One region of the Candidatus Brocadia sinica JPN1 genome, then DNA from elsewhere that is predicted to be linked to it. Evidence: riboswitches for the same ligand, from Rfam matches in the RefSeq annotation. Region 1 holds a riboswitch; each other region holds the start of a gene.

The links. Region 1 has a riboswitch for cyclic di-GMP ahead of BROSI_RS15375 (rhodanese-like domain-containing protein). Riboswitches for the same ligand answer to the same signal wherever they lie in the genome.
Region 2: it holds a riboswitch for cyclic di-GMP, as region 1 does, so the genes downstream of both, BROSI_RS14810 (hypothetical protein) here and BROSI_RS15375 (rhodanese-like domain-containing protein) in region 1, are expected to answer to the same signal.
Region 3: it holds a riboswitch for cyclic di-GMP, as region 1 does, so the genes downstream of both, BROSI_RS08510 (sigma-54-dependent transcriptional regulator) here and BROSI_RS15375 (rhodanese-like domain-containing protein) in region 1, are expected to answer to the same signal.
Region 4: it holds a riboswitch for cyclic di-GMP, as region 1 does, so the genes downstream of both, BROSI_RS00135 (LamG-like jellyroll fold domain-containing protein) here and BROSI_RS15375 (rhodanese-like domain-containing protein) in region 1, are expected to answer to the same signal.

Annotation. Positions count from the first base shown of each region.
Region 1 is NZ_BAFN01000001.1:3,360,872-3,366,844, reverse strand. It holds gene BROSI_RS15380 (tetratricopeptide repeat protein) at 61-513, opposite strand; gene BROSI_RS20865 (thioredoxin family protein) at 529-630, opposite strand; gene BROSI_RS15375 (rhodanese-like domain-containing protein) at 991-1,188, opposite strand; cyclic di-GMP riboswitch class I at 1,394-1,517, opposite strand; gene BROSI_RS15370 (M48 family metallopeptidase) at 1,855-3,015, shown strand; gene BROSI_RS15365 (Nramp family divalent metal transporter) at 3,016-4,467, shown strand; gene BROSI_RS15360 (DEAD/DEAH box helicase) at 4,618-5,493, shown strand; partial or broken gene BROSI_RS15355 (IS1634 family transposase) at 5,644-5,973, shown strand, end outside.
Region 2 is NZ_BAFN01000001.1:3,250,672-3,256,644, forward strand. It holds gene BROSI_RS14805 (dodecin) at 1-13, opposite strand, end outside; gene BROSI_RS14810 (hypothetical protein) at 180-3,071, opposite strand; cyclic di-GMP riboswitch class I at 3,206-3,317, opposite strand; gene BROSI_RS14815 (NfeD family protein) at 3,762-4,205, shown strand; gene BROSI_RS14820 (SPFH domain-containing protein) at 4,207-5,124, shown strand; gene nth (endonuclease III) at 5,400-5,973, opposite strand, start outside.
Region 3 is NZ_BAFN01000001.1:1,903,008-1,908,980, reverse strand. It holds gene BROSI_RS08510 (sigma-54-dependent transcriptional regulator) at 1-1,322, opposite strand, end outside; cyclic di-GMP riboswitch class I at 1,572-1,687, opposite strand; gene BROSI_RS08505 (zinc-dependent alcohol dehydrogenase family protein) at 1,811-2,839, opposite strand; gene BROSI_RS08500 (HP1242/YdcH family protein) at 2,946-3,191, opposite strand; gene BROSI_RS08495 (3'(2'),5'-bisphosphate nucleotidase CysQ family protein) at 3,251-4,171, opposite strand; gene BROSI_RS08490 (FKBP-type peptidyl-prolyl cis-trans isomerase) at 4,292-4,711, opposite strand; gene BROSI_RS08485 (RNA recognition motif domain-containing protein) at 4,906-5,196, opposite strand; gene BROSI_RS08480 (2-oxoacid:ferredoxin oxidoreductase subunit beta) at 5,632-5,973, opposite strand, start outside.
Region 4 is NZ_BAFN01000001.1:37,937-43,909, reverse strand. It holds gene BROSI_RS00140 (hypothetical protein) at 1-1,588, shown strand, start outside; cyclic di-GMP riboswitch class I at 1,754-1,851, shown strand; gene BROSI_RS00135 (LamG-like jellyroll fold domain-containing protein) at 1,917-4,358, shown strand; gene BROSI_RS00130 (FG-GAP-like repeat-containing protein) at 4,475-5,973, shown strand, end outside.

The DNA of each region.
Region 1 (5,973 bases):
TTGTTGGAGTTTCTTCAGCGCAGTCCGGAGTGGCCTAACTCACGATCGCAAGGTACACAGCTATAAAAGCCGATAGGGATATGCCCGCTTTGTCCACTCGTTCTCAGGATACCTGGCCTGAAGTTGTTCGTATGCCTCTTTAAGTCCTTTTGGATTTTTCGTATCTTTGTATAAGCATACACCTTTCAGATAAATTGCCTCCGGTGCTGAGTCACTTTTAGGAAAATCAGATAAAATCTTCTCCAGGTTTGAAAACGCCTCTTTGAATGCATTGTGGTCAAAATGAACTTTTGCAATACCCAGCAATAACAAAGGCATCAATTCTTCGGGAGAAAGAAAACCGACTGCCCTGTGATGTTCTTTGCCTTCCATATCAAGAATTATAAGGGTTGGAGTCCAGTTTATACTAAAATCCGTAGCAAGGGGCTGCGTATCATAGCGCACGCGCAGTGGAATTACAGAATCTCTGATAAATTCGGTAACGTCTTTATTTGGATACGAAACTGTATCCATCTGTTGGCATCCGATTCAGCCTGGGTTAAAGAAATCAAGTAACACTGGCTTTTTCTCCAATCGTGCCCTTGATAGGGCATTGTCCATTCCTGTTTCCCATATAATTTTGTTTTCCATACCCTTCCCTCCTTATAGTAAAGTTAATGATCGGCATCCGTAATGACCGAGATGCGCTTCCAGACTGGGTCAAATGGGCAATTTCACCCTATTTCGTGAGATTTATTCCCCGCTTTATGGGTTAAAAAGCGACAAAACAAGCGCAAAAAATGGCAATTTATAGCAGTTCTTACTCACTTTTGAAGCAAAAAAGTTCATTTGACCTAGTCTGTCAGCTTCACCCAACCTTATACGTTATTACGGTTCGATAGGATAGCCCGCCTTTTTCCAACTATTAACGCCTCCATCAAGGGCCTTTGTATTCTTATATCCCTTCTTTATGAATTCCGCTGCCTGACCGGCAGCGCTCGCTTCTTTGGGTCAGCCGCAGTAAAAGATAATCTCCTGATCTTTTGATAATGACGGTAACCTTGATTTAAATTCGTGCAGCGAAATCGCACCCTGCAGTTTCATTTGCCTGAATGTTGTCTCGTCGTCATATGCGCAGACGAGGAGCGTTGTGCCGGATTTCAACTTCTGGTAAACTTCTTTCGGAGTAATACGTACGGGTTCTGCCATAATACACCTCCCATTCTTTCTAAAAGTTGCCGGGGTAAGAATAAAAAGGCTTCTTAGGGCGTATTGCAATACGCCCCTACTTCTCTTTGTAAAATATATATCTCCTAAATCGTAAATATTCCTGGTTAAAAGACTATAGTCATCAAACTCAATTACTGAAAAACCAAACAAAAAAGCCTTACTGCAAAGATATTTATTAAACATCTTCGGCAGTAAGGCTGTCTCTTCGTAAGCCGTTTAAACAGTTTAAACGGCTTAAACTGTTTAAACAACTGATAAGACCCTTTACTTTGCGTCCCCTGATTACTCAGGATTTGCCTTTATCGTAATGTTCTTTTACCGCACTACTTCGTAAAAACCATTATTGAAACTTCATACTTATATAACATGCATAGTAACTTATCTCAAGCAAAAAAATAAAAGAAATAAAATTCCTATTGCACTATTCCACTTTTGTATGGTCAAATAAGAAGTTAAAATTTTGATTTATCATAACTATCCCTCTTGATAGTATCATTACTTATATGTCTATGCTAACAATACGAACACAATCCAGGTGAACGAAAAGGAGGTCTTATCCTGAACGCATATCTTGTTCTCATCCTTTGCCTTTACATCTTCAAAGAGACCTTTGAATACTGGGTTCAGTATCTCAATCTCAGACACATGAGAAGGGCTGGCGCAACTGTTCCATCTGAATTTGCGGGAAAGATAGACGAATCGGTACTAAAAAAAACAATTGACTACGAAACAGAAAAAACCCGTTTCAGCTTTATATCGTCAATATTCAGTAATATAATTACCATCATATTCATCTTTGGCGGTCTGCTGAATATCTATAATTCATGGATTGCTTCGCTGAACCTGTCATTTATCGTATCGGGATGGCTGTTCTTCTTACTTTTAGCCTATGGCTCCGAATTCCTATCCATACCTTTCAGCCTTTACCATACCTTTAAGATAGAAAATAAATACGGATTCAACGCCATGACCTCACGACTATGGGTATCCGATTTCATAAAAACGCTCCTGATTTCAACCGTCATGTTGTCGCTGGTGACATTTGCAGGATTCTGGCTCATTCAGTGGAGTCCCCATTACTGGTGGTTCTGGGTATGGGGTTTTCTTTTTATTTTCAGCATCTTTATTCTGTATATATCTCCCTACATCATTGAGCCTCTCTTTAATAAATTCACCCCAATTGAAGATGAATCACTAAAAGAAAGGATTCTTAAATTAACAAATAAGGCTGGCATTCATGCAAGCAGGATTCTCAGAATAGACGCATCAAAGAGAAGCAAACACACCAACGCCTATTTTACCGGTATTGGGAAAACAAAAAGGATTGTCCTTTATGACACCCTGCTTGCAAGCATGAGCCAGACGGAAATCCTTTCAGTGCTGGCGCATGAGATAGGGCACTGGAAGAAAAAGCATATGTTGAAAATGATCATTGCATTTGAAGTATTTTCATTCATTGCCCTTTATCTATCGTTCAAAATTATACAAAGCGACTTTCTTGTAACGCTTTTTCATGTCAGTTCAAATACCCTTTATGCAAAATTTATAATCCTTGCATTCCTTACGGATATTCTCTCATTACTGTTTACTCCATGTGTGAGCTATTTTATGAGAAGACACGAGAGACTGGCAGACAGGGCTTCTTATGAGCTCACGAAGGATCCTGAAAGTATGGCAAGTGCCCTCATAAAGCTTTCAAAAGAGAATCTCACCAATCTTTATCCCCATCCCCTTTATGTTACCTTGTACTATTCGCACCCACCTATTCTGGAGAGAATTCGATATCTCAAGGGATTTTCACACTGAATGAATTCGCTACAGGAACAAAACAAAACAGTGAAAAATAAATTCGCTTCTCTTGGACGCAAACCGGTACCACGCTTTCCTGGCTGGTGGGTAGCGCTGGGTCCCGGAATCGTCTGGATGGCACTTGCCCAGGGGAGTGGAGAACTGATCTGGTGGCCGTACATCATTGCCAAATACGGCCTGACTTTTTTATTCCTGCTTATTCCTGCCTGCCTCCTCCAATACCCTGTTACTGTTGAAATTGGTCGATACACACTTCTCACGGGCGAGAGTATTTTCCACGGCTTTATCCGGCTAAACCGCTGGTTTGGGATATTTCTCTGGCTGCTCATGACAGTCTCATTCCTCTGGTTCGGCGCATTTGCCTCTGCGGGAGGAACGGCAATGGCAGCGCTTACCCATTTTCCTGCAGGCTGGAGCCAGCGAGGTCAAACGTTATTCTGGGGTTACACTTCTATCATGGTCTTTCTTGCCGCCATCTTGATGAGCGGTGTGGTATATTCACTGATTGAACGACTCATGAAGGTAGTGGCATTGATCACCGTCAGCGGCTTGCTCTGGGCATGCCTTCAACCGCAGGTATTACACTCGGCACCGGGGTTCATGAAAGGCTTGTTCGGTCCCTGTGGTCCAATACCGCGTACATGGGATAACAGTGATGCTACCAAGCTGCTAACCGCAATTACCTTTGCCGGTCTTGGTGGTTTCTGGATCCTTTTCTATTCTTATTGGATGCGTGATAAGGGCAATGCCATGACGGATCATATGGGCCGTATTACCGGACCTGTCACAGGAAAACCTGAAACAGTTACGAGCGACGGGAACCTGCCCGACGACTCCCCGGATAATCCTGGAAGATGGAAACGCTGGCGGCGTTACCTTTCTGTTGATACCATGGTCGGCATTTGCGGAAATCTGTTTACTACCCTTATGACCTGTCTGCTTGCTTATGCCCTGCTCTTTCCCAAAGGACTCCTGCCCCGGGAATACGAATTGGCCGTTGTGCAAAGCAGTTTTTTCGAGGTAAGCTGGGGTTCTGTGGGACGATTCTTATTTCTTATCGTGGCCGCGGCCTTTCTGACAGACACCTGGCTGGCCACCGCAGACGCAGTAAGTAGGATGCAGGCAGACATTGTGCATATCCTTTTTCCCCGGAGCCGCCGCTTTGAGTTGCGTCATTGGTATTATTTCTTCCTGGGAATTTTAACTATGATTACCTCTCTTACCATGCTGCTCAATGCACCAGGCCCTCTGATTATGACCAGTGCGGTTATCGGTTTTATCGGCACTGTGATATTCCCCGTTGCTCTCTATCTCCTGAATTACAAAATCCTGGCGCCACATCTTCCGCCTTGGGCACGCCCAGGAAGGATATCTCAGTGGCTCCTTGCCATTTCATTTCTCGCGTACCTATTCCTTGCACTGGCCTATCTCTGGGTGGTGATATTCTAAAAAGACTATTACTATTTTGACAGGTTTTCATGATATCTTTTGGCGAGTGACCGACAAGAAGCAGTTAATTTGAAAATCGCGTAATAAAAAATTTTCGTATCAGCGTTTACTGAGCATAAATTTTTACTGCCAGTTTTCCGATATCTTTCTATGATAGTGGATGATTTACATGCTTACGGTGGATCAAAGCGGTTAACAGAGACCCTGGTTGCTGCAGGTACTAAGGAACTTTATCCGCCTCAGATCCTGGCAATAAAGGAGGGCCTCTTACAAAGTCAGGATTCTTTTGTAGTGGCAGCGCCTACTGCCTCAGGGAAGACCCTCATAGCCGAGATGGCAGCACTCAGGGTATTCCTTGAGCTACGCGGGAAAGTCGCATACCTTGTCCCCTTACGGACCCTTGCAAGGGAGAAATATGATGATTTTTTGAAGAAATACAAAGACACAGGAATGAAGGTTGTACAGAGCACGGGAGATTATGACACCGCAGACCCATGGCTTTATAAAGCGGATCTTATCGTTACGACAAATGAGAAGATGGACTCCCTCATCAGACATCGCGCCTCGTGGTTGAGGGATATAAGTCTTGTGGTGGCCGATGAGATACACCTCCTCGGAGATCCCTACCGGGGACCAACCCTTGAGGTCGTCCTTACCCGATTGAGGTGGATGAACCCTGGACTCCGGTTTATTGCATTGAGCGCTACCATACCGAATGCGCCAGAAATTGCTCAATGGCTCGGCGCACACCTCATCGAATCAGACTGGAGGCCGGTTCCTTTAAAGGAGGGGGTCTATTTTAACGATGCCATAACCTTTCGTGACGGCAGTATTATTCAGGTAAAAAAGGAAAGTGCCCTGGATGTCGTGAACCTCAGCCTTGAAACCATAAAAGATGGCGGACAAGCCCTCATTTTTGCAAATACAAGGAAATCAACAGAGACAGTTGCACACGAGGTAGCATCTGATGTTACAAAATTAATACCTAAATCCTGCAAACAAGGCGAAGCCTTGTTGCAGGATTAGCCCGACTTTCGCAATTCGCACCTAAAAACGGTTATTTTTGGGCATGTATAGCTGGGAAACCCTTGATATTAAAGGGGTGAATTTTCAAAACGGCTTGTAGTGCCGACCTAGCCTATTGACGCATGCAAGGGAAACTGCGAAAATGCTTGCATGTTTCTCCGAGAAAAATCACGGACGAAGGATAGAAAAACCCACCGGTATTGGAGCGTTGTAGAGAACCGCCGGGTCAGCGGAAGAAGAGTGGTGCAGCGGCAAGTTCTCTATTTGGGAGAACTCAATGATAACCAACGGGCGGGATGGGTTCGGACAATAGAGGCACTGTGGGGTGCAAAACCCAAAGCAAAACAACTGGCGTTATTTCCGGATGACTAGGAAGAATTGCCCATACTGGGCTGTGAAACCATCCGGGTGAGGTTGGACAAAATAGAATTGCGCCGTCCGTGTGAATGGGGTGCGAGCTGGTTGGGATTGTATGTGTGG
Region 2 (5,973 bases), 110 kb from region 1:
TGTGATTATCCATACAACACCTCCTTGATTTAAATTGACATACCACCGAATAGAATCATACTGCTTAAAACGCTTGTAAAATTAACATCCATCATACTATATTGAGTTTCCAATATTCCCCGAAAACGGAGATTCTTGCCACGAACGTTCCAAACCGAAATTTGGGAGCGAGCCGGCAATTAATTTTGCTGTTTACACTCTGTGCAGCACACGAATGGGACTTCTGTTAATGGAGAGGTTCTTAAGATACGATAATGGCCTAAGTTATTACTTAAAGGTTTAGATTCGCTGAGGTTGACAGATTGCATAGCCTTCTTTCTTATTGCCATTTCTTCTTTTATTATGCCCTCGGAGAGGAAGTTCTCGCTGGTAACAGTGCTTTTCAGGTTCCTTTGTACTTCTTCGCTGTCCAGGCTGTTCACATGGTCATACAGGTTCGTGATCTGGGGTAACATTTCTACGCACAATACACTCAGCGGTGAATCCGGCGGCAGGCCGTACAAGGCCAGCAGTTGATTGATTCCGTTATTGCTCCAGATTACCGTCCCATATTTTGTGGCGTCCTTGTTGACCGTGGTAATATCAGCTAATTGATACACATGCCGGAAATTGCCATAATCAAGTTCGTCTTTCCAGTTCCTGATAGCAACCCGTTTCAGGGTCATACGCTGCTCATCGGTGTAAACAGCAGCCCAGTCCACTCTTTTATCGTGCTCTACCCGCACGTTCCAATCCAGCATTTTATCATCCAGTAAGATATTGCGGAAATCCTGGTTGTCTGCCTGTTTGACCTGAGCATATAACAGACACCAGAGTTCTGTCCTTGGTGGATCGGAGATGATGTTTTTACCTTTGTGTACTGCTACGGCATAAGGAGCAGATACGTATAATTTTTCCTCGTCCCGGTTTACCGTACAGGTGAGTGTGGGCGCCGGGTGCTGGATGCCGGTTGCCCTCAAGACCCTTCCAAACCGTCCCTGTGCCGTTGACCATACATTTTCATCCTTCTTATGATGAGCAGTTGTGTCATTGTACCGGTAATGTCCCACCCTGAATTCATATGTGAAAAAACCGAACATTTCCGGCGATTCGGAATGCAGACCGGGTGGTAACGGCAACAGGTAATGTCTGTCCGAATCGGTTGCCTTTTCCATCGGCTGCATGGCGTCTAGTCCGGCATTATCGTTGGATTGATTAGGAGTAATAACGCGGATGTATTCAGGGTCTACCGGGAAAGCCGGTTCTTCCGATGCAATGAGTAACTCAGGGTGATTGTTACTGATTAATTGATCCGGCGCATACGCCAAAATTCTGGCAAAATACGTGTCTTTCGTGTCTTTCACCGGCTCTTCAAATTCAATCCACAAGAATCTTCTCCGTAGTTCGGTAGCAGAATATTTTTCATTTCGCACGTAGGGGGATAGCGCAATACCTGCAGAAGCATTTTTTGGTATCTGTGCTGGTGGTATGGTAATAGGTAATTCCAGTGGCAGCGCCAAATCAGCGTCTTTTTGTGCAGCATGTTTGGTTTTAAATGTAGCCTGAACAGTGTACTCCAATGCAATCAAATCAGGGAAGCGGGGTTCCTTATCCAGTAAAACAGAGTTTTTGGAATGAATGTCCAATGCCTGACCGGACACCGTGACCGGTCTGTCTAATAATGGGTTGGTGTTTGCAAATGCCAGCAACGCTTCGGTACCATTAGCCAATGCATTGTACAGAAAAGGGAAGGCATTCGTGTATTGCAGCTTCACGGAAGAAGCAAAGGGATTCAGGTCATCTTTCCATAATGCATATTCCTGATTACAGTACAGATTGCCTGCCTGCAAGTCAGTAATGCTAATTCTTCCTGCATCGCACAACACATATGGATTTGAAAGATTGACTTCACCACCCTGCAATCCGTTCCATTTCGCAGTCAGCCCTTTGTTGCATTGAATTGCTATACCGCCAATACCAGCTGCCGGTGGTGGTTTGGTAACATCAACTTGTGCTGCTGGTAATGCCCATGCGCTCCGCTGAATACTGGCAGTTTCTGAAACCGTATTGAAGGGAGACTGGCAATTGTTAACAGCGAGGGAATTTTCAGAACAGATGTATGGAATTAACACCCGGTTCAGTACGGGACCATATGTGGGAGCAAATTGCCTGTTCCAGGTAAAATGGGCAGTGTGTCCGTATACACTCCACTGCAGATTGTCAGCAATTTCATCTATGGCGCCGCCGTTGCCTGAAAAATGAAACGATAATTGTTTCGGTAACTCCAGCGTCGCTTTACGCGCATCGATACCATACGGACTGGCGGGGTCGGCATCCGTTACGGCTGGCTGGTCCAGTTCCAGTTTTACCGTTACGATAGTATTGGGGGAAATGGTCAGCTTGCTGTTGATGATATGGGGGTGAGCACTCAGGGCAATTTCACCGTGTTTTATTTTCAAACCCGTATAAAATCCTGCGGGGGCATTTGGGGCAAATATTTCTGAATTTACCCACACACTGTCTGGTAGCAGTTTGTATTTTGTCAATGGTTCGATAACCGGGGGTAATGTGTGGATGATAAATTTTCTCAGCAATGATACATTGAAGAGAATTGCCGGGTCAGGCCTCCCTTCAAGATAGAGCGCTATCAGCCTTTCAATTCTGAAAAAGTCAAACCATATCTTTCTGCCATCCTTGCTGTGGAATGGCCCGATAGTTTTTTCGAGAGCGGCGCCACCTGCCCATAGGGGGACAGAACCTTTCATTTGGGTACTGCGTACCGGCACTTCCCGGACAAATACCCGAAGGTCTGCACCACCGGCTTCTTTCAGTCCCCTTCCGGCCAGTTCCTGTAGTCGTGTCAATTGATGAGGTGCAATCGTATCGGTAAAGAACAAATCAGAATTTTCAACAGAAAAGAAACTGGTTTTTATTGTGGTGATATCTTCCCCGGGAAGTACCCTGGCTAAAGTTTCCTGGAGTGATTGGATGGAACGCTCATCTTGGGGAGAAGTTACTTCGAAATGACCGGACACGCCGGCCAGCAAGGCAAGCAGGTCTTGTTGATGATGAGAAATGGTATTTTTAGTCATAGGATATTCCTGGCATGAAATGAGAGATTATCAGGATTTTCGGTGAATTGAAAATAGCTAGAGGCTTCACCATAGCACTTTTTTACCCGTAAAAACAAAAAAGCCTTACTGGAAAGATATTCATCAGGAACATCTTCGGCAGTAAGGCTGTCTCATGAGCAGTTTAAATTGTTTAAACCGCTTAAACGGCTAGCAAGACCCTTTCCTTTGCGTCCCCTGATTACTCAGGGTTTGCCTTTATCGCGATGCTTTTGTTTGTTTTGATTGCCAATAATATTTGGCACATATTAAACAGGAACAATCAATTGTGTCAAGAACAAAAAGGCTGGATACTTGTAAAAACGGTATCTCTTTCGTTCCGGCACAAAATGATACTTGCACTCACACACGGTATGTGATAGACTTTTTTTATCTTCGGCTCTTTCACTCTTTATTGCGAATCTCAGGCATTTCCCACAGCAATATTGTGAAAGAGGCTTTTTGTTCTGATACTACACCATAGATTTACTATTCACACCCGGTCAGCGGGTTGTTTACCTCAGGAATTGGCGCGAAAAAAGGGTCAGGTTGGAAGCAACGTTCTGACCTTCATAATTCAATATTAAATACTTGTCTCTCACAATTGGCCTTGAAAAGGTGAATGTCTGACCCTCTATACCCTCTCATTCAGAAAAAACGAGGAAATAAAAAGTGACTCAGATCTGGTGGATATGGATGTCCATTGCTGCTGCTTTCATTATTGGTGAGATATTTACCGCCGGATTTTTTCTTTTATGGTTTGGTGTTGGAGCGGCAGTGGCGGGTATTTTAGCGATCCTGGGATTCGGCATGGCATGGCAATGGGGAGCCTTTCTCCTTATGGCAAGTGTGCTCTTTGCGGTTTCCAGAAGATTTGCGGAACGATTTACCAAAAAGCAACCGCTGGGTATTGGAGCTGACCGGTATATTGGTGAAAAAGGTGTTGTACTGGAAGAGATCGATACTATAAAAAATACCGGTCTTGTACAAATAAGAAATGAGAACTGGAGAGCTGACAGCGATACGGGAGACATAATACCTGCCGGAAAAAAGGTTGAAGTGATAAAGGTGGTTGGAACACACCTTGTCGTCAGAATTTTGAGTGAAGGAGGGTGATATGCCAGAAATGATATCTGCCGAAATATTAGTATTTGCTATTTTAGCCATTGTAGTGTTTGTGGTCGCTGCTACCGGAATTAAAATCGTCAGGCCATGGCAAAAAGGGCTGATAGAAAGAATGGGAAAATATCAACGTACAGCTGATAGCGGGCTCACCGTTATCATACCTTTTCTGGAGAGAATGCTGAAGGTAGATATGCGGGAACAGGTGGTTGATGTCCCTCCACAGGCAGTAATTACCAAGGATAATGTCGTTGTCGAGGTAGATGCAGTAATCTATTATATGGTTACCGACCCGGTACAGGTTACGTATAATGTCGCCAATTATTACATGGCGGCCACCAAACTTGCACAGACGAATTTGAGGAATCTCATCGGTGATTTAGCCTTGGACGAATCGCTTACTTCACGGGAGATAATAAACACGAAATTGCGGGAAATTCTTGATACTGCAACCGACAAATGGGGGACTAAGGTAACGAGGGTCGAACTCCAGAGAATAGAACCCCCCAAGGACGTCACGGAGGCCATGCATCGACAGATGAAGGCAGAACGGGAGAGGCGTGCAATGATTCTTGAGGCGGAGGGACACAAACAATCGGCAATCCTTAAGGCCGAAGGACAAGCGGAGGCAATAAAAAAAGTCGCCGAAGCTGATAAATATCAGAAGCTCACGGTAGCCAAAGGAGAGGCCGAGGCAATCCAGACCGTCTTCGAATCCATTCATAAAGGAAGGCCGACAAATGATTTAATCGCAATAAAATACCTTGAATCCCTCCAAAAAATCGCTGATGGCAAAGCAACGAAGGTCTTTTTGCCTTATGAGTCCACGGCCATTCTGGGAAGCATCGCTGGAATTAGTGAACTCTTGAAAGAAAAGCACGTTTTGGAAAAAGACGAGAATAAAAATACATAGAATTGAAAAGTTCCCGAAGCAGACACCAGATCACCCGCCTTACTGCAACGAAGATCGGGCAAAGTCTTTTTGTGTTTATAGACAAACCATTATTCCACAATCAATCTCCATCGGAGCGGCATGTTGTTTCTGTGTTTCACGTGCCCCTCTGTGGCTATTTTTTAAAAAACTAAAGTGTTGCTGTTTTGTAGGATATTCAGATTGTCTCGCAGAGTTTACACTGAGCAAAGCGAATGTGCCCGCAATGGCGCTCATGATTGGATGATGTGTATGCACTATTTGCTGCTATACGTTTTGTCGGGCGAGTTGCACAGGTTTTCCACTACGCATACATTGCAGAGCGGTTTTCGGGCAATGCAGGTGCGCCTGCCATGGGTGCCCAGGACTAGGCATGACCGTGTCCATTTTTCCTGGGGAATAATCTTACAGAGTTCCTGTTCGACCTTGTCGGGATCGCTGGCTTTGGCAAGTTCTAAACGGTGGGAGACGCGAAAGACATGGGTATCCACGGCTACGGCCTGTTTCCCGAAGACATTGCCGAGAAGCACGCTGGCCGTCTTTCTGCCCACCCCCGGTAAGGCCACGAGGTCTTCCATGGTATCGGGTATCTTCCCATCAAATCTTTCAACGAGTTCTTTCGCACATGCGATGATGTTTTTTGCCTTGTTTTTGTAAAAACCCGTGGAACGGATCTCTTGCTCAAAGACCTCTTGTTCTGCGTCTGCGTAATCCCTTGCTGCCTTGTATTTTTTGAAGAGTGTTTCCGTTACTTTGTTGACCCGTTCATCGGTGCACTGTGCGGCAAGGATAGTGGCAACGAGTAATTCCAGAGGATTTTTGTAATGGAGT
Region 3 (5,973 bases), 1.5 Mb from region 1:
TGGTACTTTGCCAACTTCCGGTAGAGGGTCATCCTGGACCAATGGAGTTTCTGCGCTGCCTTGCTTTTATTCCAGTTGGTGGACATGAGCGTGGAAAGCAAAAGGTCCGGCTCGCTCCGGGGAAGATCTCGGGCTTCCCCGATCCTCCGGCGGAACTGCTCAGGCAGATCCGAAAGAGATATCTGCCGTGATGAGAGGTTAACAAAGGTAGCCTCTACAAGGTTCTTCAGTTCCCGAACGTTACCCGGCCAATCATAGCAGAGCAAATATTCCAGGGCATCTTTTGTGAGGCATTCAACCTCCCTCCCGAATCTGAGGTTTAATTCCCTGATGTAAAAACAGAGCAAGAGAGGAATGTCCTCCTTCCGGTTCCTTAACGGAGGCAGGTGGATTCTGGCCACATTGAGCCGAAAGTAAAGATCTTTTCTAAATTTACCTTCCTCCACCAATTGATCCAGGTCTCGATTGGTAGCAGCGACGAACCTGATGTCCAGGGGGATGCTTCCCTTACCTCCTATGCGCTGAACTTCCTTGCTTTCGATGGCTCTCAGGATCTTTGCCTGATGGTATAGGCTCATATCACCAATCTCATCGAAAAAAACGGTCCCTCCCTCGGCATGTTTCAGCTTACCCTCCTTTAAGGAATCTGCCCCCGTGAAGGCTCCTCTTTCATAACCAAACAGCTCACTTTCTAAAAGACTGTCAGGTATGGCGGTACAGTTAATACAGACAAAAGGTTTTTTACTCCTGGGGCTATTCCGGTGGATCAGTTCAGCCGCTAACTCCTTGCCGGTACCCGTCTCTCCGGTAATAAGGACGTTGGTATCAGTCGATGCGGCCTTCCCGATGTATGTCTTTATCTCCCGTATCTGCACATTCTCACCTATCATCTTTTGACTATCAATGAGGCAAGGCGGTGTTACTCCGTGTTCTCTAGACGACTCCCGGAGAAAGAAGCCCGAGAGACATCGTTTGACACTCGCCATTAGTTCCTCGAACGAAAAGGGTTGTTTAAAATAATCGTTGATTCCTGCCTTGAGTGCGGCGATGGCCTGATCCTCAGAGCTGTGTGCTGCAATCATGATAAGTGGAATATTACAGCCAGACTGCCGGATTTGTTGTGCCACACCCAATCCATCCCGGGTATCACCCGGAGAAGACCCCACAATGACGAGATCCGGGCTATTATTTTGAAAGGATCGGAGGGCATCTCCTTTGTCTGATGTTTCGATGACCTCAAATCCATTGCCAAACAATAGCATTTTCAATTTTTTGTTCAGGACATCATTTCTTTCCGCAAGCAAGATTTTCGGCTTCTTCACTGATCACCCCTCTTTCCACCAAATCCACCAGGCAAAATATCATCGAATAGTTTCAGAGTTACTGAAGTCGCTGGAAACGATTTATTATAAACGCCAAAAGAACATTGTCATTGCAAGGGCAGCAGCCCGAAACAATCCCCCAAATCCGTATTAGTCAGTCGGTTTACCCGAGAGAAACAAAACATATCAATTCCTCCATTACCAACAAAAAAGACAGCCTTACTGCAAAGATATTCATGGTAAAACATCTTCGGCAGTAAGGCTGTCTTTTTTTCCTGGCAAGGCGTCCCTTTAACTACATCCTTGTATGTTAAAGACCCTTTACTTTGCGTCCCCTGATCGCTCAGGGTTTGCCTTTATCGTAATGTATTTTTATATATTAGCTTAGTTACACGTTATATGGCAAGAAAAATACCAAAAAACACCGACAAAATAAACGTTTTTCCTGATTGAGATTATAGCAAAAAAATGGATGAAATGATTCGCCTTTAATCAATCCTTAAAACCTTTGCGCCCCGAATTTTCCCCTCTTTAAGTTCGACCAATGCCTTGTTTGCTTCTTTCAAGGCAAATTCCTGGACTTCCGGTTTAATAGGAATTTCGGCCGCCAGACTCAAAAATTCGTTGACGTCACTCCTGCTTACATTAGCAACACTCTTTATTTCTTTTTCCAGCCAGAGATGTGTGGAGTACTTTAATTTCAGGAGACTTTCCTTGTCCACTTCTTCCTTCCGAATAGCATTTATTACCAGCCTCCCGCCTCTTTCCAGATTCCCCAATGCTTCTACTATTGGTTTCCATACCGGCGTGGTGTCAATGATACAGTCCAGTTTCCCAGGTGATTCCTCTTCGATATCACCTGCCCAAACGGCCCCAAGTTCCTTGGCAAACGTTCTTTCCCTTTCACTTCTGGCAAATACGAAAACTTTCGAGTTTGGATATTTATACCTTGCCATTTTCATAACAAGATGAGCCGATGCCCCGAATCCCGTGAGCCCCAGATTTTGCCCGTCTTTCATATTCGCTAATCTCAATGACCGGTACCCAATCGCACCTGCACATAAGAGGGGAGCCGCTTCCGAATCAGAAAATATTTCCGGGATACGATAGACAAAATCTTCCAAAACGGTAATATATTGGGCATATCCCCCATTTGCATCCCTCCCAGTTGCCCGGAAATCGTCGCATAAATTCTCGTTACCTTCCCGGCAAAACTTACATTTCCCGCAGGCTGAGTGAATCCATGCAATTCCAACCCTATCGCCCATCTTACAGTTACGTGTTTTGCTACAGGTTTTTTCGACCCTCCCAACAACCTGATGACCAGGAATAATGGGAAGACGGGGAGGGGGTGTTCTTCCTTCAATTTCATCCAATTCGGTATGACATATCCCGCAGGCCGAAACTTTCACCAATATTTCCTTTTCTCCCGGAATTGGATCTGGAAGGTCAATCAGTTCAAGTGGATTCTTATTTTCTTTGAGTTTGCAAACCCTATTCAATACCATTGCCTTCATTTTGATCTCAAAAGAAAATCGTAAGTCTTCTGTATTTAATGCTTATACTGTGTGATTTTGCAATCCCGGACAAACAGAGAAGACGACCAAATACAACCCTATTTGTCTAGGGCTTGCTCTGGCTTAGTATTTGAAAAAGCTCGTCCTTTAGGGCAAGTCTCCGTTTCTTAAGCTCTTCCAACGCAACATCTGACCTGGGTTCAATATTGTTTTCTACACGATAAACTTCCCGGTCGAGTTTGTGATATTCACGAAAAATCTCTTTAAAGTGTTCATCGGTCATTTTAAGATTATGAATTTTTTCACGATACTCGGGAAATTCGTGAACGAGGTCATGGTGTTCATGCTGCATATCGTGCCTCCTTTATAAAGTTAGAGGTTATAAACCATTCAATCTGTCAAATACACCGTTTATGGAAAAATAGCGGGAAAACCCTTTCCGGTTACAATAAAAAAGGGATTTACCAGATTGTTTTTATTATACTTTAATGGCTCGTTGGTCTGTGTATCCACAACGCGTCCTTCGGCCTGTTCGACAATTGCCTGTCCTGCCGCTGTGTCCCACTCCATCGTGGGACCAAATCTTGGATAAATGTCAGCTTCACCCTCTGCCACGAGACAAAATTTCAAGGAACTCCCCGCAGATACAAACTCAACTTCTTCGTACTGCTTTCTGGCTTGTCCTACAAACTCCGAAAGCTCCTTTGTTGCATGCGAACGGCTGCCAATGATGGTGAGAGAACTTTTTTTAGTCTGTGGGGACTGGTTGTTGCAAGGAGGAAATTTCCGTTTCCTGGTACTCATCGGTAGTTTCTGTGATGCATCGAGTAACTCTCTTATTGATAAATTATCAGTCACTGTCTTACCATTCGCTAACTTATAGGCACCGAGACCCACTGTTGCAAAGTAAAAGGTATCCCTTACAGGTATATAAATACATCCGAGAAGGGGTCTTTCTTTATAGATGAGTGCAATATTTACGGTAAACTCTCCATTCCGTTTAATAAACTCCTTTGTTCCATCAAGTGGATCAACGAGCCAGAAATACTCCCATCCTTTTCTTTCATCAAAGGGAATGTCTTTCCCTTCTTCACTTAATATCGGCAACGCAGGGTTATTCATTGTATATACGTTGTTACTCCCGGTTGCTGTTTTTTGAAGATCATTCATAATAATTTCGTGGGATCGTTTGTCTGCCAGGGTTAAGGGAGATTCGTCCTCCTTATGCTCAACGGCAAAATCCGAGTTATACACCTCAAGGATCACTTCGCCGGCACGTTTTGCAGCAAGGAGGGCATTCAGAAGCAGTTGGGTGTATTGATCGTTATTCATCGTTATTTGTTTATTTCCCCTTTCTTAATATTGTTATTTATAAAGAGTTTCTAGCCCTATCCCTTTTTCTGACATTTCCCGCACAATCTCTCCTGACAGTGTCTTCTGCCATCAAAGTTATTATACAAGTTTGATATCAAAAATCAGATCTTTGCCAGCCAGGGGATGATTGGCATCTAACGTCACGGATGATTCAGAAATATCGATCACCATGACCGGAATTGCCCTACCGTCATCCTGTTGCATTTGCAACTGCAAACCGACACTTAGATTCAAGTCAGCAGGAAATTCGTTTCGATCGACCTCCAGCACCATCGCCTCATTGTGCGGGCCATACGCTTCCTCTGATGGGATTTTGATGGTTTTTGTCTCACCTGATTTCATCCCGACCACGGCTTGTTCAAAACCAGGAATAATCTCCCCATTGCCTATAGTAAATTGTAAGGGATCGCGATCTACGGAGGAATCAAATACAGTGCCATTATTCAATTTCCCTGTATAATGAACCCTAACAACATCACCATGTTTTGCCTGTGCCATTATTTTTCTCCTTTATAATTCATAGGTATTGCCGTATAAAAAAGCGCCCGACAACAATTTGAAGTTGTTCAAAAGGTTCTGTCTCTACAGAAAGAAGAAGGGCGAACGGTCGTTCGCCCTTACCTGTGAAACTTTTTCCGGATAACCCTGAATAGCATTTCTGCCATAACCCGGTTACAGCAGGATCTCTTCCCCTAGAAACGACGACCCCCACCCTGTCTTCTGCCACCCCGACGCCCCTCAGGGCGAGGGCGAGCTTCATTAATAACAAGGACTTTCCCCTTTAATTCCTTGCCACTCAAACCATTGATTGCAGATTGAGCTTCAGCTTTTGCGGGCATCTCTACAAACCCAAATCCTTTCGACTCACCACTGAACAAATCCTTTATAACGGTAGCGGATTTGACCTGACCAAAGGCCTCAAATGCATGTTGTAAATCTTCCTCAGTTACCTCACGTGACAAATTACCTACATAGATATTCAAAAAAATCTCCTTTCAGATTGAGTATTATTCCCAAATTTAGCCAAACTCGTTTCTATTCGCCCGGGGATACACTTCCTTTCAGATAAAGTTCACAGGAATTTTTTTACTAATCTCAATAATGTGACAGATGGCGGAACTATCTTTGAGGCTAAAGAGTAAGACCTCTTTTCGTTTCTGTATTTTCTTAAAATAATTTTTTTATTGGAAGAGTACTCTGTTTATCTTTGGGGTCCCATGTATACTCTGGGATGGTTTTGTCCTTTGCTCGTAGCTAAAGGTCATCCGGAAAGGCAATTATTTTCATTCCTTTAAAATTTTTTCTGGCGAGAGTGGTATATTGAACATGCTATACCACTTTATAGCGTAAATCCCTTTTCATTGTCAAGGTATTTTTAAAGCATCGTTCATGAAAAACCTTCGCTCTCAGACAAATTGTCAATAGGCAAATTCATTTAGTATGCCCTTTATGTCAATGTCTTCTATCTGTTCCTCCACCAAAGGCGGCATTTGAGTGAGTCCCTTCTTTTCTTCATATGTTTCTTTTTCAGCCCGGTAAATTATACCGATAGGGATTCTCTCTCCCCACTCATGGGCATTCTTATATGCAGCTATTTTGTCTTCTGGATTATACGAACTATCGTCATTAATTTTATAGACCCTCCTGGTATACCATTCATACGTATTTTTTTTGTTAAAAGAAACACATGGCTGTAATACATCTATCAGAGAAAAACCTTTATGTTTTATCCCTTCCAATATCAACCAGGAAAGATGTTC
Region 4 (5,973 bases), 3.3 Mb from region 1:
GTCCAATTGGACGGGGACAGAGTCTGGTTTACTACACGGAACTATAACGCATGAATATGCAACATATCAAGATGGGAAAGCTGCTTTTTTCAAACAATTGAAGGCAAGAATGCTGGCTGAATTTCCTAATGCTAAATGGATCGTAGAGCCATATGATGTGTACTGGGGATGGATAAATCAGATAAAAGATCGTACAGACAAAGATGAATTAACCCCTGATATGATTTCACAGGAAAGCTCTAGTACGGAATTTGTAGATGATAGCGCTATTTTTAATTCAGGATTGGCTATTACGAAAGATATGATGGGCATCAGTCAGCCCAACAGTGTCGACGAGTATGAAAATCGTCTTTATGCGGCCAATGCTGGTATCAACAGGGCATGGTATAATTGGTTCCTGCGGTTCGGCGGCACGGGAAATATGCCGAGCTTTCAGAACATCACGGAAGTCTATCCCAGACTTAAACTCATACGGTGTTTGCCGAATTGGGACAATTTAAATAATGTTCCTCTCACCGATCGTTCATGGGATGGCAGTGTGTATCGGAGCACAAAGAGTTATGCCAGCAGCGATGTCATGTATTCACGTCAGCCGAAGACAGGAAAACTCTTTGTGGTGTTTGTGACGAAAAACGGCGTGGTAAAACTCAATGCGGGTGAGACGGTCACCGGGGTACAACGTGCCGATGGATACTTTATTGAGTCCGGGGATGGGAGCGCCGATGTTGCAATAGTTGGCGATGAAATAAGGTTAAAGAGTGGGGTTAGTATTGATGTCGATGCAACCAATGGTCAGGTGAAGGGGAGGGGATATATTTTTACAGTATCAACATCAACCGGTATACCTCCAAAGGTTGTGACGGGGTCAGCGACCGATGTGACGTCAAATTCCGCTACGTTGGGAGGCACAGTGAATGCCAATGGCTTATCAACTACAGCATGGTTTGAGTATGGCACAATAAGCGGGACATATGGCAGCAAGTCATCGGCGCAGGGTGTCAGCAGTTCAGGCGACACAGCAATAAGCATAGGCATAAACGGCTTGTCGGCAGCGAAGACGTATTACTACAGGCTGGTGGCAAAAAACAGTTCCGGAACCAAATACGGAGGTGAAAGGTCCTTTACTACTAATTCCACAACAACCAATCTTGCCCCCAATCCTGGCTTTGAAACAGACCCCATGGTAAATTACTTCACTGCTGGCAAAGGAACATTCACCTGGACGACAGATGCCGCACATGGCGGAAGTCGATCCCTTAAAATAGTTTCCGGCCAATCAATCGGAACATTTGCGCGCTGGATGAGCAAAACGACAGAGATCGGGGCCTTCGCCGGCGCTTATTATACAGCTTCTGTCTGGATGAAGGCAAGCGATATACAGCAATATGGAAAGCTTGTCATAAACTTCTGGGATTCCTCCTTAAAGTATTTGGGAGGCTATAAATCATCTGGCCTGGTAAGCGGTACGTCGGGTTGGACGAAAATTACCGTTCAGGGTACGGCGCTATCCAATGCGGCATATTTGCGGGCAGAATTCAGGCTCTATGGGCCTGGAACCCTATGGATTGATGATGTGACGATAAAATAAAAACTATTTTAGAGGAAAAGGTTCTTCGTTATAAATAAACCGGCATTGTAAAAATTTATTATATTATTTCTTGACATAAAACAATATTTATGCTAAAAAAGAAAAAATATGATCTGTGTGATTTTAAAATAACGACCTTTTTGAAACAAAAAATAAAGAAAAACAGAACGATAAGGGCAAACCCTGAGTAATCAGGGGACGCAAAGTAAAGGGTCTTTAAACATACAGGGAAGTAGTTTAAACAAGATAGCCTTACTGCCGAAGATGTTTTTATAAATATCTTTGCAGTAAGGCTTTTTTATTTGAATGTTAATTAAGGAGTAAGAAAATGGCTATTCGACATAAATTAATATTAGGGGCGATTTCTTTCACCGGCATATTAGGATTTTTATTCATTCTGTCTTTTCCCTCTTTTGCACAAGAATGGGGAAGTATTAGCATTGGGACAGATACAGCTGGAGCATTGGAAGTATCTCTAGAGAATAGTAAGATAAGACTGAAATATGGGCGTTTTTTTGGCGGAGACCATTATGAACATGTGATCAAGGATCTGGTGATCAAGAGTGTCAATGAGGATCAGGCAGGGCTTTACCTTGATGCATGCGCTAATCGTGGTACACTAACAACTGCGTATGTTGTACAGGATGGGGCAGATGTCAAGACCGTTCGACTCGAGTGGGATAATGGGGCAAAGGTATCAGAGGTATCGATCTTTCCAGATAGTTATTATATAAAAACGAAATATATAAGGTATGGTACAAATATTGTAGACCAGGGGTCTCCCGGAGGCGGTGGTAGTAGTAGTGGGGTGTATGAAATATATGGCGCGAGTGAGTGGAAAAGAGGTTACGTAATTTATCCCAATATTTATTTTGATCGGTACCCGGGTGATGTTGGTTACCAAAATATTACCGAAATAGATCAACCAGGGCCTCTGGATTATCACGGGTGGTTTATTATGGGGGTATACAATGTGGCAAATGGGAGAGGATTTGGTAGGGTAGCGCCTGTATCGCAGATAGACATTATAAAGCTTTTGTGGAAAACAGGCTTTGAGCTTTTTCCCACGTTTTCCCGGCCACATTCGCCTTACACTGGATATTTATTTGTAGTGACCGGAGGAGGCGCCAATGAAATACTCTCGAGAGGGAGGAATCTGGCCGATGGTTTGGGAGATAATGCGTCGCCCACTGTGGCTATAACCAACCCCTCTAATGGGGCAACATTTACAACGCCAACGGACATAACGATAACGGCAACGGCCTCGGATATTGATGGTGTCGTGAGCAAGGTTGAGTATTACGCGGGGAGCACAAAACTTGGTGAAACAACCTCCGAACCTCACATTCTCACATGGAACAATGTAACCGCTGGCAGTTATGTACTCTCAGCAAAAGCAACAGATAACGATGGAGCAACGGCGACTTCTAGCGTGGTGAATATAACAGTTTTCAAAGCCGGTATGGTAGGGTACTATAAATTTGATGAAGGGAACGGGACGATTGCTATTGATTCTTCAATCTACGGAAATAATGGTACCATCAATGGAGCCACATGGACAACCGGTAAAAGCGAGGGGGCGTTGAGTTTCGATGGAATTGATGATTTTGTGTCGGTTCCACGTATGAATAATGACGAGATTTCCATTGCTGCATGGTTCTATAAAAATGCAAATGATACAACGGGTGTTGATGCCATATTCGGTGGATATAAATGGAATTCAGACGTACAACTTCGGGAGGGGTTTGATTTGAGATTTAACAAAACTACTCCCAATAAGCTTCAATTTATTCTCGTGACGCAGGATGGAAGTGGAAATAAGACACAGAAAACCGCGATAAAGGATTTGGTCAATTCAGTTGGTAGTTGGTATCACGTTGTAGGTACTTACAACAAGGCTACAGGGGAACAGAAGCTTTATGTAAATGGGCAGCTGGTTAATACCCAATACCATCCGGCGGGAAATACGGTTATGCCATCGACTCAATATCCTGACATGAAAATAGGGGGTTCCGGCAATAATGGTTATTTTAAGGGCAAGATTGACGACGTCCGCCTTTATAATCAACCATTAACCAGCCAGGAAGTTCAGGACTTGTACAATGCCCTTAGTATTGGCCTGCAGGCTCACTATCCGTTCGAAGAAGGGGGCGGGACAATTGCTTCTGATACATCTGGCAATGGAAATCATGGCGCTATCAATGGAGCCACATGGACAACTGGGAAGAGTGGAAATGGGTTAAGCCTTGATGGAATCAATGATTACGTATCAATTCCACGTATGAATCATGACGAGATTTCCATTACCGCATGGTTCTATAAAAATGCAAATGATACAACAGGCGTTGATGCCATATTCGGTGGATATAAATGGAATTCAGACGTACAACTGCGGGAGGGGTTTGATTTGAGATTTAACAAAACTACTCCCAATAAGCTTCAATTTATTCTCGTGACGCAGGATGGAAGTGGAAATAAGACACAGAAAACCGCGATAAAGGATTTGGCCAATTCAGTTGGTAGTTGGTATCACGTTGCAGGTACTTACAACAAGGCTACAGGGGAACAGAAGCTCTATGTAAATGGACAGCTGGTTAATACCCAATACCATCCGGCGGGAAACACGGTTATGCCATCGACTCAATACCCTGACATGAAAATAGGGGGTTCCGGCAATAATGGTTATTTTAAGGGCAAGATTGACGACGTCCGCCTTTACAATCAACCCTTAACCAGTCAGGAAGTCCAGGACTTGTACAATGCCTTATGAGATGTTTTGCCCGCAAAGGAACTTAAAAGTGCGAAGTGTAGCGGGTGGATAAAGGATATTTTTTGTTTACATCGTAATTATTTATAGGGACAAATCTGTTTTTTGAGGATAAAGCAATGATGAAAAGATTCATTTTATTAACTATCATATTAACCCCGTCGTTGATTTCTAATTTTATCGTGGAATTGAAAGCAAACGGACAGGTGCCTGGCATCCCCCCTAATCTGGAAGTTACAGCCGAAAGCGGCATGGTTAACCTGTCGTGGGGCAGTGTTGCTGGAGCAACTGGTTATAATATATATCTTTCAAGACACCCTGGAATAAATAAATCAAACTGGATAACTCTTGCAGGAATGCAAATAAAGCAAATTACATCTCCCTATCAACTGACAGGTCTTAATAATGGGACTTTATATTATTTCGTTGTTACAGCAGTAAATTCGTTTGGCGAGAGTTTATCATCAGATGAAGTTTCCGCGACTCCATCGCCATCTCTGGTTAGTCCGGTTCAATTTAACGATATTTCAGTGATCTCCGGGCTAGAGCAGACTAAAAAGCATGCATTTGGAAATCCTTTATTGGGAGATATCAACAATGATGGTAATTTGGATATCGTGGACCCTCATCACACATGGCGACCTTCGCTTTACCAGAATAAGGGGGATGAAACATTCACGAATATAATTTACGACTCGGGTATAAAGACTGATAGTCAAATTGATAGACATGGGTATGCTATAGGAGATTATAATAACGATGGAAATCTAGATTTGTTTATTGGCGTCGGTGGTGGTGGAATAGGTACTGATCATAGTAGTCAACTTTGGGAAGGAGATGGCACAGGCAAATTTACGGATGTTTCGAATCAGGCAGGCATTGACATTACTTCTGCCCGAGGGACAAATTGGATAGATTATGATAATGACGGCTATTTAGATTTGTTTGTGTCTTTTGGTGGCGACGAAGGCACAGGGGTTGTATATAAAAACGATAAAAGTGGATCTTTTTATGATGTTACGGCCTCAACGGGACTAACTAATTTATTTGATTATATAATGTCTTTTGCTGACTATGACAATGATGGAAATATGGATTTGTTTGCGGGGGGGTGGCAAGCGGGCAAATTATATCGCAATAATGGAAATGGTGCCTACAATCTGAATAATTCCTTTATTGTTGGAAACAAGGAAACGGTGAGGGGTGTTGCGTGGGGGGATTATAATAATGATGGATTCATTGACCTTTATGTTGCCAGGGGCAATAATGATTATCATAGAGCACTGTTTTGGGATCAAACAAGGATTGATTTTAGTAATACATTAGCTGGATTCACCGAACCCGGGGATGTGACCTTTCGATGTGAGCCGGGTAGTAATATTACTTTTGATCTCCGGATAAATGGTCAGAAAAATACCGCTTCTGTATTCGTTGGGAAGGATAGAAAAAATCCCCTCACAATTCCTTTTACTCTGAATTCCGATGAAGTTACCGGCATGCCGATGATTAATGTTGGAAAAGAAAATGCCTTCTTCGTTTGGAAAGAAGAAACGGGTAATACATGGCATATACAATGGACTAAGACTGTAAGTGTATCTGGACCTGGTTTTTGGGGGCA